Regions from separate parts of the Streptomyces sp. NBC_00285 genome, predicted to be linked through region 1. Evidence: riboswitches for the same ligand, from Rfam matches in the RefSeq annotation. Region 1 holds a riboswitch; each other region holds the start of a gene.
The links. Region 1 has a riboswitch for cobalamin ahead of OHT57_RS25745 (HoxN/HupN/NixA family nickel/cobalt transporter). Riboswitches for the same ligand answer to the same signal wherever they lie in the genome.
Positions count from the first base shown of each region.

Region 2: another riboswitch for cobalamin. It lies ahead of metE (5-methyltetrahydropteroyltriglutamate--homocysteine S-methyltransferase); the one in region 1 lies ahead of OHT57_RS25745 (HoxN/HupN/NixA family nickel/cobalt transporter).
Region 3: another riboswitch for cobalamin. It lies ahead of OHT57_RS45165 (CbtB domain-containing protein); the one in region 1 lies ahead of OHT57_RS25745 (HoxN/HupN/NixA family nickel/cobalt transporter).

Region 1 covers NZ_CP108055.1:5,597,104-5,600,366, reverse strand. Annotated here, with positions in the region: gene OHT57_RS25765 (helix-turn-helix domain-containing protein) at 1-558, shown strand, start outside; gene OHT57_RS25760 (DUF397 domain-containing protein) at 565-756, shown strand; gene OHT57_RS25755 (DUF397 domain-containing protein) at 792-983, shown strand; gene OHT57_RS25750 (ArsR/SmtB family transcription factor) at 984-1,331, opposite strand; cobalamin riboswitch at 1,412-1,617, shown strand; gene OHT57_RS25745 (HoxN/HupN/NixA family nickel/cobalt transporter) at 1,647-2,756, shown strand; gene OHT57_RS25740 (nucleoside hydrolase) at 2,782-3,263, opposite strand, start outside.
Region 2 covers NZ_CP108055.1:9,891,989-9,895,251, forward strand. Annotated here, with positions in the region: gene metE (5-methyltetrahydropteroyltriglutamate--homocysteine S-methyltransferase) at 1-1,394, opposite strand, end outside; cobalamin riboswitch at 1,549-1,772, opposite strand; partial or broken gene OHT57_RS45195 (short-chain fatty acyl-CoA regulator family protein) at 1,895-2,256, shown strand; cobalamin riboswitch at 2,229-2,345, shown strand; gene OHT57_RS45200 (ABC transporter substrate-binding protein) at 2,421-3,263, shown strand, end outside.
Region 3 covers NZ_CP108055.1:9,886,327-9,889,589, reverse strand. Annotated here, with positions in the region: gene OHT57_RS45175 (hypothetical protein) at 1-116, opposite strand, end outside; gene OHT57_RS45170 (CbtA family protein) at 296-1,054, opposite strand; gene OHT57_RS45165 (CbtB domain-containing protein) at 1,078-1,299, opposite strand; cobalamin riboswitch at 1,336-1,486, opposite strand; gene OHT57_RS45160 (hypothetical protein) at 1,550-3,263, opposite strand, start outside.

The DNA of each region.
Region 1 (3,263 bases):
ATCGAGTACGTGGCCCTGGAGGACATCGCCACGGAACTCCGCACCTGGCAACTGGCCTTCGTACCCGGCCTCTTGCAGACCCCTGACTACGCCCGCGCCCTCGCCGTCGGGAACGGGTCCTGGGACGATCTCGACGAAATCGAGACCTTCGTCGAGGCGAGGATGGCCCGTCAGGCACGGCTGGGCGGCGACCGCCCGCTACAACTCTGGGCGTTGCTGCATGAGGGGGCCGTGCGCCAACTGGTCGGTGGCCGGGATGTCATGCGGGCTCAACTGGAACACCTGCTGGAGGCGGCGCACCTGCCCAACGTGCGTGTCCAGGTCGTCCCGTTCATCGCCGGGGCTCACCCCGGGATGACCTGTGCCTTCACCGTCGTCTCGTTCGCCGAGCCCGGCGCTCTGGACGTCGTACAGGTGGATACTTCGTCGACGAAGGTCTGGTTGGAGAGCGAGACTGATGCCGCACACCACAACGCGACCTTCGACCGCATCACGCGGCTCGGGCTGGCGCACAGCAACTCCGTGAGACTCATCGACGACATCCGCAAGGAGATGTAGGACACCGTGTCCCACTACGACTTCAGGAAGTCCTCTTACAGCAGCGGCGACGCACACGGCGAGTGCGTCGAAGTCGCCCGCAACATACCCACCACCGTGGCCGTCCGCGACACCAAGCACCCCGACGGCCCGGTACTCCTCGTCCTGCCCGGCGCCTGGCGCCCCTTCCTGGACTCCCTGCACAGCGAACGGGCCTGATCACCCCGCACCACCCGCCACAAGGAGCTGTGAGCGTGCCGCACTTCGAGTTCGTCAAGTCCAGCCACAGCGGCGGCAACGCCGGCCAGGAGTGCGTCGAAGTCGCCCGCAACATACCCGCCACCGTGGCCGTCCGTGACAGCAAGCACCCCGACGGCCCGGTCCTCCACCTCAACCCCGGAACCTGGCGCCCCTTCCTGCGCTCGCTGCACAGCGAACAGGCCTGATCAGGACACCTGCTCCAGCAACCCCCGTACCCCCTCGTCCACCACCGAGTACCGCACGACCCGCCCCTCCTTCTCCCCCGCCACCACGCCGGCCGCCCGCAGCAGCCGCAGTGCCTGGGACACGGCGGGGTCGTTCATGCCCGTGGCGATCGCGAGGTCGGAGACGGCCAGGGGGCCGGTCCGGTGCAGGGCGAGGAGCAGGGAGAGGCGGTTGGGGTCGGCCAGGAGGGCGAACCGGTCCGACCAGGCGCGGACATGGCCGGGGTCACCGATCGCGGCGATGGCGTCGCACACCCGGTGTCCGTCGATGGTGCGGCGGTCCGCGCGGTCGGCCGGGACGAGATGCATGGGGGTCATCCTCGCAGGCGGGCGGTGTGATCTTCCATACCTGCGCAACTATGCAGCTATGCAGGAGACGGTTCGCACCCCTACCGTGGTCGAGCCGTGGTGCTCGGGAAGCCGGTGACGACCCCTCTGGGGTCCAGACCGGCGCGGCCCTCGCCACTGTGATCGGGGAGTTCCCCTCCCATGTCCCTCGCGGGACAGCCACTGGCCGTCAGCACGAGGCCGGGAAGGCGGGCAGGGAAACGTACGACCCGTAAGCCAGGAGACCGGCCACGGCAGCTCACGCGTTCATCCACGAGGTGCTGGAGTGACCACCGTATGACCGACCCTGCCCTGCCCGAGAGCGCCGCCGCCTCCTTCCGCTGGCGCCGCGAGGACACCGTCAAGACGGTCGGTCTGATGGCCGCGATCGCCGCCCTGCACGTCGTAGCGTTCGGCATCCTCTTCCTGCTCGTCGTCCCGGAGCACTACGAGGTGGGCGACAAGGCCTTCGGCATCGGACTCGGCATCACCGCCTACACCCTCGGCATGCGGCACGCCTTCGACGCCGACCACATCGCCGCGATCGACAACACCACCCGCAAGCTGATGGCCGACGGAAAACGGCCGGTGTCGGGAGGGTTCTGGTTCGCGCTCGGGCACTCCAGTGTCGTGGTCCTGCTCGCCGCACTGATCGCCGGCGGCACCCAGCTGGCCGGCAAGGTCATGAACGAGGGCTCAAGTACCCACCAGGTGCTGGGATTTCTCGGTACGACGGTCTCCGGTTCGTTCCTCTACGTCATCGCCGCCCTCAACCTGGTCGCCCTGCTGGGCATCCTGAAGGTCTTCCGGGCGATGCGGGCGGGGACGTACGACGAGAAGGAGCTGGAGCAGCATCTCGACTCGCGCGGCTTCATGAACCGGATCCTCGGGCGGCTCACCAAGTCCATCACCCGGCCCGGCCAGATGTATCCGCTGGGCTTCCTCTTCGGGCTCGGCTTCGACACCGCCACCGAGGTCACGCTGATGGTGATGGCGGGCTCGGGGGCGGCGGCCGGGCTGCCCTGGTACGCGATCCTCTGCCTGCCGCTGCTGTTCGCCGCCGGGATGAGCCTGTTCGACACCCTCGACGGCACGTTCATGAACTTCGCCTACCAGTGGGCGTTCTCCAACCCGGTGCGCAAGGTGTTCTACAACCTCGCCATCACCGGGCTGTCCATCGCCGTCGCGTTCTTCATCGGCACGATCGAGCTGGTCGGCGTCCTGCACGACAAGTTCGACCTCAGCGACGCCCTCACCACCTGGATCGCCGACATCGACCTCGACAACGTCGGTTACATCATCGTCGGCCTGTTCGTGGTGGTGTGGGCGGCGGCGATCAGCTACTGGCGGCTCGCGAAGGTGGAGCAGCGGTGGACACCACGGGCCGCCGAGGCGACGGCCGACTGACGCCCGACGCCGCTCCCTGCCGCCGCTAGACCCCCTCCACCGCCGTCAGCCACAGCTTCACGTAGCGGTCCACGTCCACGCCCAACGCCACGTCCACGAGGGTGACTTCGCGCTCGCCGCCGTGGATCTCGGACTCGCCGGGCCGCGGGCGGCGGTCGACGACGGTCTGGCCGCGGGTCGGGCCGGGGGCCAACGAGACCTCCACCGGGAGGAGTTCGGTGCTCAGGCCCCCGGGGTCGACGACCGCGCAGACCGCGCCCGCGTCGCCGAGGCCGCCGGTGGGGGTGGGATCGCCGGAGGTGGCCGGGTCGCGGTGGGCGAGGAGTTCGCCCGCCATGCGGAGGGAGGGTTCCGAACTGGCGCGCAGCCGCTGGACGTCCGCCGCCGGGACGATGACCCGCTCGAAGACGTCCAGGCCGTACATGGTGATCGGCACGCCCGCGGTGAGCAGGACGGCGGCCGCCTCGGGGTCGTGCCAGACGTTGAACTCCGCGACGGGCGTGGCGT
Region 2 (3,263 bases), 4.3 Mb from region 1:
CGCAAGTCGGCGCGGGCGACGCGGAGTTCACCGGTCTGGGGGAACGACCCGATGGTGGTCGTCGGCAGCAGCGGCAGCCCCAGATGGGCGCGCTGGGCGGTGGCGCGTGCGGCGTACGGCTGGGAGCGGCGGGCGTCGGTGTCGGTGACTGCCTCGGCACGGGCGCGGACGGTTGAGTCGTTGGTGATCGGCGAACTGGCGCGGGAGGCCAGGTCTGCGCGGTTGGCGGCCAATTCGGCGCTGATGGTGTCGGTGCCCTGGGACAGGCCCTTGGCGAGGGTGACGATCTCGGCGGTCTTCTGCCTTGCGAAGGCCAGCCAGCGCAGGATCTGAGGCTCGGTGTCCCGCTCGGCCTTCGCGTCCAGCGGGACGTGGAGAAGGGAACAGGAGGCGGCCACGTCGACCCGGTCGGCGAGCCCGAGAAGGGTGCCGAGGGTGGACAGGGACTTCGACAGGTCGTTGATCCAGATGTTGCGTCCGTTGACGACGCCGGCGACCAGGCGCTTGCCGGGTAGTCCGCCCACGGCCGCCAGGGCGTCCAGGTTGGCTGCCGCCGCCTCGGTGAAGTCCATGGCCAGCCCCTCGACCGGGGCCTTGGCCAGCACCGGCAGGGCGTCGCCGAGCCGGTCGAAGTAGGAGGCGACCAGCAGCTTGGGGCGGTTGGTGAGGGCGCCGAGATCGCGGTAGGCGCGGGTGGCGGCGTTCAGCTCGGCCGGTGTGCGGTCCTGCACCAGGGCGGGCTCGTCCAGCTGCACCCACTCGGCACCGGCCGCGCGCAGGTCGGCGAGGACCTCGGCGTACACCGGGAGCAGTCGGTCCAGGAGGGTGAGCGGCTCGAAGTCCGCGGGCACGCCCGGTGCGGCCTTGGCCAGGAGGAGGTAGGTGACGGGGCCGACCAGGACCGGCCGGGCGGACAGACCGAGGGCCAGGGCCTCCTTCAGCTCCGCGACCTGCTTGGCGGAGTTCGCGGTGAAAGCCGTGTCAGGGCTCAACTCGGGTACCAGGTAGTGGTAGTTGGTGTCGAACCACTTGGTCATCTCCAACGGGGCGGTGTCCTGGGTGCCGCGGGCCATGGCGAAGTAGCCGTCGAGGGCGTCGGCGTCCACGGCCACCGCCACCCGGTGGCGGGCGGGGATCGCGCCGACCATGACAGTGGTGTCCAGGACGTGGTCGTAGTACGAGAAGTCACCGGTGGGCACCTCGTGGATGCCGGCCTCGGCGAGCCGGCGCCAGTTGGCGGCGCGCAGGTCGGCCGCGGTCGCGCGGAGGGTGCCGGCGGTGACGCGGCCCTTCCAGTAGCCCTCGACGGCCTTCTTCAGTTCTCGGTTCGCGCCCTGGCGGGGGTGGCCGTACACGGTGGCGCGTGCTGCCGCGGCTGCGGTCTTGGTGGTCACGGAGATCTCCTTCGCGAGATGAATCCCTGAGATCCCGGAGACGGGACGAGAGCGCGAAGGTGTGACGAACCGGACGGAAACGGCCCACGGCCGTCCGCTCGATATGCACGTCGACCCGCCCACGAGGTCACCGGGATGTCCGTGCCCGGAGTTGTCCGCACACGGGCAGTTGGCAGGTCTTCGGACTCGTGGGCACGCCCTCCTGTACGGAGGACATCTACTGGCCGTCGCTTCCCGGACCCGGTACGTCGGGTCCAGTGCGTATGACGGCGGTCGTTCCCACTCACCGCTGCGGGGCAGTCCCGGATTCCCACCGGGTTCCCTCTTGCGACGCATCCCGCCTGGCGGACGGGGCGAACCAGCTGCACCAGCCAGCGTAAGGGGACGGTTCTGAGTCCGGAGGGTTGCTTCCATCATTCGGACGGTGAGCAGGCACACGCGGGTGAGCAGGTGTGAAACGGGCCAAGGGTGGGCAGCGCGGACAAGGCTCCTCAGCGACCCGCGGGATCACCCTGCACTGCTGCGGCTGGGGCGAACCCGGCAAGACTTCCGCCACCGCCACCGCCGTCGGCTGCCAGATCCGTTACGCCCACCACCTCGTCCGCTCCGACGGCCTCGATCTCGCCAGTGCCTCCGCCGCCACCCCCATCGGCATGGGCCGCCGCGTCTGCGAACGCCTCGACTGCCCCCAGCGCGTGCGCTTCCATGCGGTCAGCCGCTGCGGATCGACCAGAACACCAGCACGTTCGTGCCGTATCCCGTGACCGGCCACACGACTTGCCCCGGCGATTACTGCGATAGCCTCATCGGGCCAGTCGAGCCACAACCGAGGCCAGGGAATCCGGTGCGAACCCGGAACTGACGCGCAGCGGTGAGGGGGACGGGCGGGGCACGACGCCACTGGGAGACCGGGAAGGCGCCCCGGCCGGACGAACCCGAGTCCGAAGACCTGCTGGCACCGCCGCGCCCCGGCGCGGAGGAACGTCCGTAGGCCAGGCTCCGCGTACGAGCCCCGACCCCAAAGGCATGCCCGTGCTCCGCACCGTTCACCGTATTCCGGCGCTTCTGATGGCGTCGGCCCTGCTGCTCACCGCCTGTGGCTCCTCCGGCGGCGGAGACGTGAAGTCACAGAAGACCTCAGCCGTCGGCTACCCGGTCACCATCGACGACTGTGGCCGGAAGGTCACCCTCAAGTCGGCCCCGAAGCGGGCCGTCTCCCTCAACCAGGGCACCACCGAGATCCTGCTCTCCCTGGGCCTGGCCGGCCGTATGGCGGGTACGGCGACATGGACCGATCCGGTGATGAAGGGCCTTGGGAAGGCCAACGCGTCCGTGCCGAGGCTCGCGGACAACGCGCCTTCGTTCGAGAAGGTCCTGGATGCCGAACCCGACTTCGTGACCGCCTCGTTCGTCTCCACTCTGGGCAAGGGCGGGGTCGCCACCCGCGAGCAGTTCGAGAAGCTCGGCGTGCCCACGTACGTCTCGCCGTCCGACTGCTCCGCGGGCAAGGACAACGACAGCGGCGGCGACGGATCGCGCAGCGAGCCGCTCACCCTCGACGCCGTTTACGGCGAGATACGGGACCTGGCCCGGGCGTTCGGAGTAGGAGAGCGCGGTGAGAAGCTCGTCGCCTCGCTGAAGCAGCGGGTGGGGACGGCCACCGCCGGACTGCGCGCTTCGGACGTCTCCCTGATGTACTGGTTCGCCAACTCCCAGTCCCCGTACCTGGCCGGCTGCTGCGGCGCGCCGGGCGCCATCACCCGTGCCGTCGGTGCGAGGAACGCCTTCGCCGACACCCACGACGAATGGCCGCAGATCGGCTGGGAGACCGTCGCCGACCGTGACCCCGACGTCATCGTGATCGGTGAC
Region 3 (3,263 bases), 4.3 Mb from region 1:
CTCTGGCCGCCGATCTGCCGTCGGCTGGCGAGCAGTTGCTCGTACTCCTCGACGGTCAGGGCGACGGCCTCCCGGCCGCCCAGGGTGATATGGCGGGGCTGGGGTCGTCTGGCCACTCGGCTCCTCCGCTGCTCGCCTTCTCCGGCCTCGGCCAATCGGTCGGGCGGGCCTGTTGCGTCGGGCCGGGGTGGATAGGTCATGCCCGTGGTCCGGGCCCGTCGGGTGTCCGAAGAACACGAGAGGGCCCCCGGAACTCGCCTGGTTCCGCGGGCCCTCACTCATGGTCGGATCACGGTCAGCCGGGGGCGGCGACCGCCGAGGCCGGGGCCGCGGTGGCGGGCTTCGGATTCAGCAGCCGCTCGGCCAGTTCCCCGAAGACGAGGCCGAAGCCTCCCCACAGCGTGACCTGTATGGCCAGGGCGGAGAGCCGGAACCGCCACAGGACAGTGGCCGGGAAGTCGCTCGGCACCTCGTTGATGACCGGCAGGAACGCGTAGGCAAGCCCGATCACCAGGGTGAACGCGGCCAACGCGGTGACGGTCGCCCACCAGGTGCCCAGGCGCGGCGCGAGCCGCTTGCCCAGGATGACAGCGGCGATCGCGAGAAGCACACTGAGCAGCATCATCAGGAGGTACAGCGTGGTCCGCTTGCCGATGGTGTCGCCGTTGCCGACCGCCGGCGGGTTGGCCGGGTACTTCAGGAACGGCACGACATAGACCGCGAGGAGCGCGCAACCGGACAGCAACAGCGCGGTTGCTCGCGGGGTGAAGCGACCCACCCGGCCGAGCGCGAAGCAGTAGGCGAGGGCGGCGATGCCGCCGAACGCGACGCCGTAGATGAGGACGCCGGTGGCCAGGCCGGCGGTGGACTGCAGGCTGCGGGAGACGAGTTCGACCTCGTGCTCGTGCGCTGGAGCGTGGGCCCCCTCGAAGCCGATCGCCTTGTCCACGTTCGGTTCACCGAGAAAATAGGCGACGATCAGGGCGAGCACGCCGGCACCGAGGCCGGCGAGCATGCCCCGCACGAGAAGGTTTCTCACCGTTGCGGAGTTCATGGGTGTGCTGGTTTCCCCTCGGGTCAGTGGCAGGGGAAGCCGAGCAGGTGACGGGCGTCGTGCACCCACTCGTGGACGCCCTCGCCGGAGACCACGGACGTAGCCCCCTGCTCGGCGCCGACGAAGTACAGCAGGACCAGCATCAGGATGCCGAAGAAGACCGCCCACGGGGCGATCGCCCCGATCGGCAGTTTGGCGGGGAGAGCGGGGGTGGTGGCGATCGGCGGTGCGACATGCTGCGCCATGGCAGGGCCTCCTCTGGGAGCTCGCGTCCCATCTCGGTGGTGCACATGACGACGGCTACGGGTCTGACTCGCCGCCGCCTCATACGAGGTGGTGGCACACAGTGGCGCGACCGTTCCGGATTCCCACCGGCTTCCGTTTTGCCGTCATCGATATCCAGGTGACGATACCGCCTGACGGGAACATGGCCAATACCGCGCCACCTGGCGTGACCCTTGTCGCGCGGAGGACGTCACACCGCACCGGCCGGCTTCAGCGCAGGGCTGCCACGGCAATCTCGGCCGCGGCCAGGATGCGGTACAGAACGGGGACCGGGATCGCCGGGTTGGTGACCGCCGCGCATGCCGTGTCGCGGTCGTGGAGCAGCCCCGCCAGGACGCGGGCCGGCAGCCGCGGATTGCGTACCGCGGTGCCGCGGACGTAGGACTTCGGGTCGTTCAGCAGCCGCACCGCGTCGGCCGGTGACAGCCGGTGGTCCTCAGCCGCGCGGCGGCGCACCTCTGCCTCGGGATCCCGGGCCAGGCGTGCGACGTCGGCCGGTGTGGACTCCGGATCGTCCAGGGCCAGGCGGCGCATCCGCCCGCTGGGGTCGGCGGTATGACGCAGCAGGCCCGTACGGGGAAAGTTGGGGTGGCTGCGGGGCCCGTCGGGGTGGCTGAGACTGCCGTCCCACCAGCGCCAGACCTCCAGCAGCATGTCGGTCGGCGCGTCCTCGCACGATTCGGCGAGGAACAGACGGACCACCCGGTCCTCGTCCCGCGCCAGGAGCGCCACGACATCCGGCGGGAGGCGCCGGGCGCGGGCCACGCTACGACGGACCAGCGGGTGGGAGGACGCGGCGAGACGGCGCATCACGTCGGCGTCGCCGTGCAGGTCCTTGACCCAGGGAAGGGTGTGCGACATCAATGCCGGGTCGAAGTCGTGGCGCACCGCGGCACGTTGCTCCTCGGTGAGGTCGGGGCGCAGCGCCACCGTGGAGCGGATGTCGTCCTGCGGGTCCTCCGCCAGCACGGCGACGCCGTGCTCGCCCAGGCCCGGGTTGGCGGCCAGCGTCCGACGTACCTTCGCGTCGCCGTCCCGGACCAGCTCGGTCTCCAACTCGGGCGCGAGGCGGCACCGTTCGAGCGCCCGCAGCGGGTCGGGCAGCGCGGCGAAAACCTCGCGAGGCATGGGTACGCGGGTGTGATGGGCGAGCAGCGCAACCGTTCGCACCGCGTCGTCGGTGTCGGCCAGCAGCCGCTCCCGCAACGGTGCGGCGAGGTCCTCCCACCGGGCACAGGCCGCCGCCCGCACCCGGGGATCGGCGTCGGCCGCGAGGTCAGGCAGGTGTCGTGCGGGGAGCCCCGGGAGTTCGGCCGCCCCAGCGCGGGACGGGCCGGCGAGGAGGTCGTCGTACAGGTCCTCGGGGAGTTGGGCGCCCCAGCCGCAGGCGTGCTCCGCCCAGAGCACGCGTCGATCCGGCGACGGCTCTGCGCGCACCAGGCGTACCCACTGATCGGACGTGAGTTTGGGCCGGAAGGTGTCGGCGGGCCTTGACCGCACCCGCGGATCGGGGTGCGCCAAGGCGGCGTCGAGGACGGCGGACCGGTCGCATCCGTGCAGGAAGCCGTCCTCCACATCCAGCAGTCGGATCAGCAGTTCGTCCGTCGCGGCCGGGTTGGACCCGATCCCCGCCGCCCAGTGCAGAGGCCACGGGTCCCGGCCGGGCACCGCCGCCCACACCTCGGCGCGCTCGACCTCGGTCTCGCGCCCGGCGGCCTCGGCAGCCTCCTCCAAACGCTCCGGCAGTCGGTCGAGGGCCGTCACCCGAGGCCCGTCCGCGCCGGGCACCTCCGCCAGCAGTACCTGCCCGTCGAGGGAGAGCGCCACGAACCCAGGGGTGCCGGTCAACTGCGGACCGCCGCTCCCGGCATGCCGAACCCGGGTCCACAAGGAGTCGTTGCCGCCGATCCGGTGCCTCAGGACG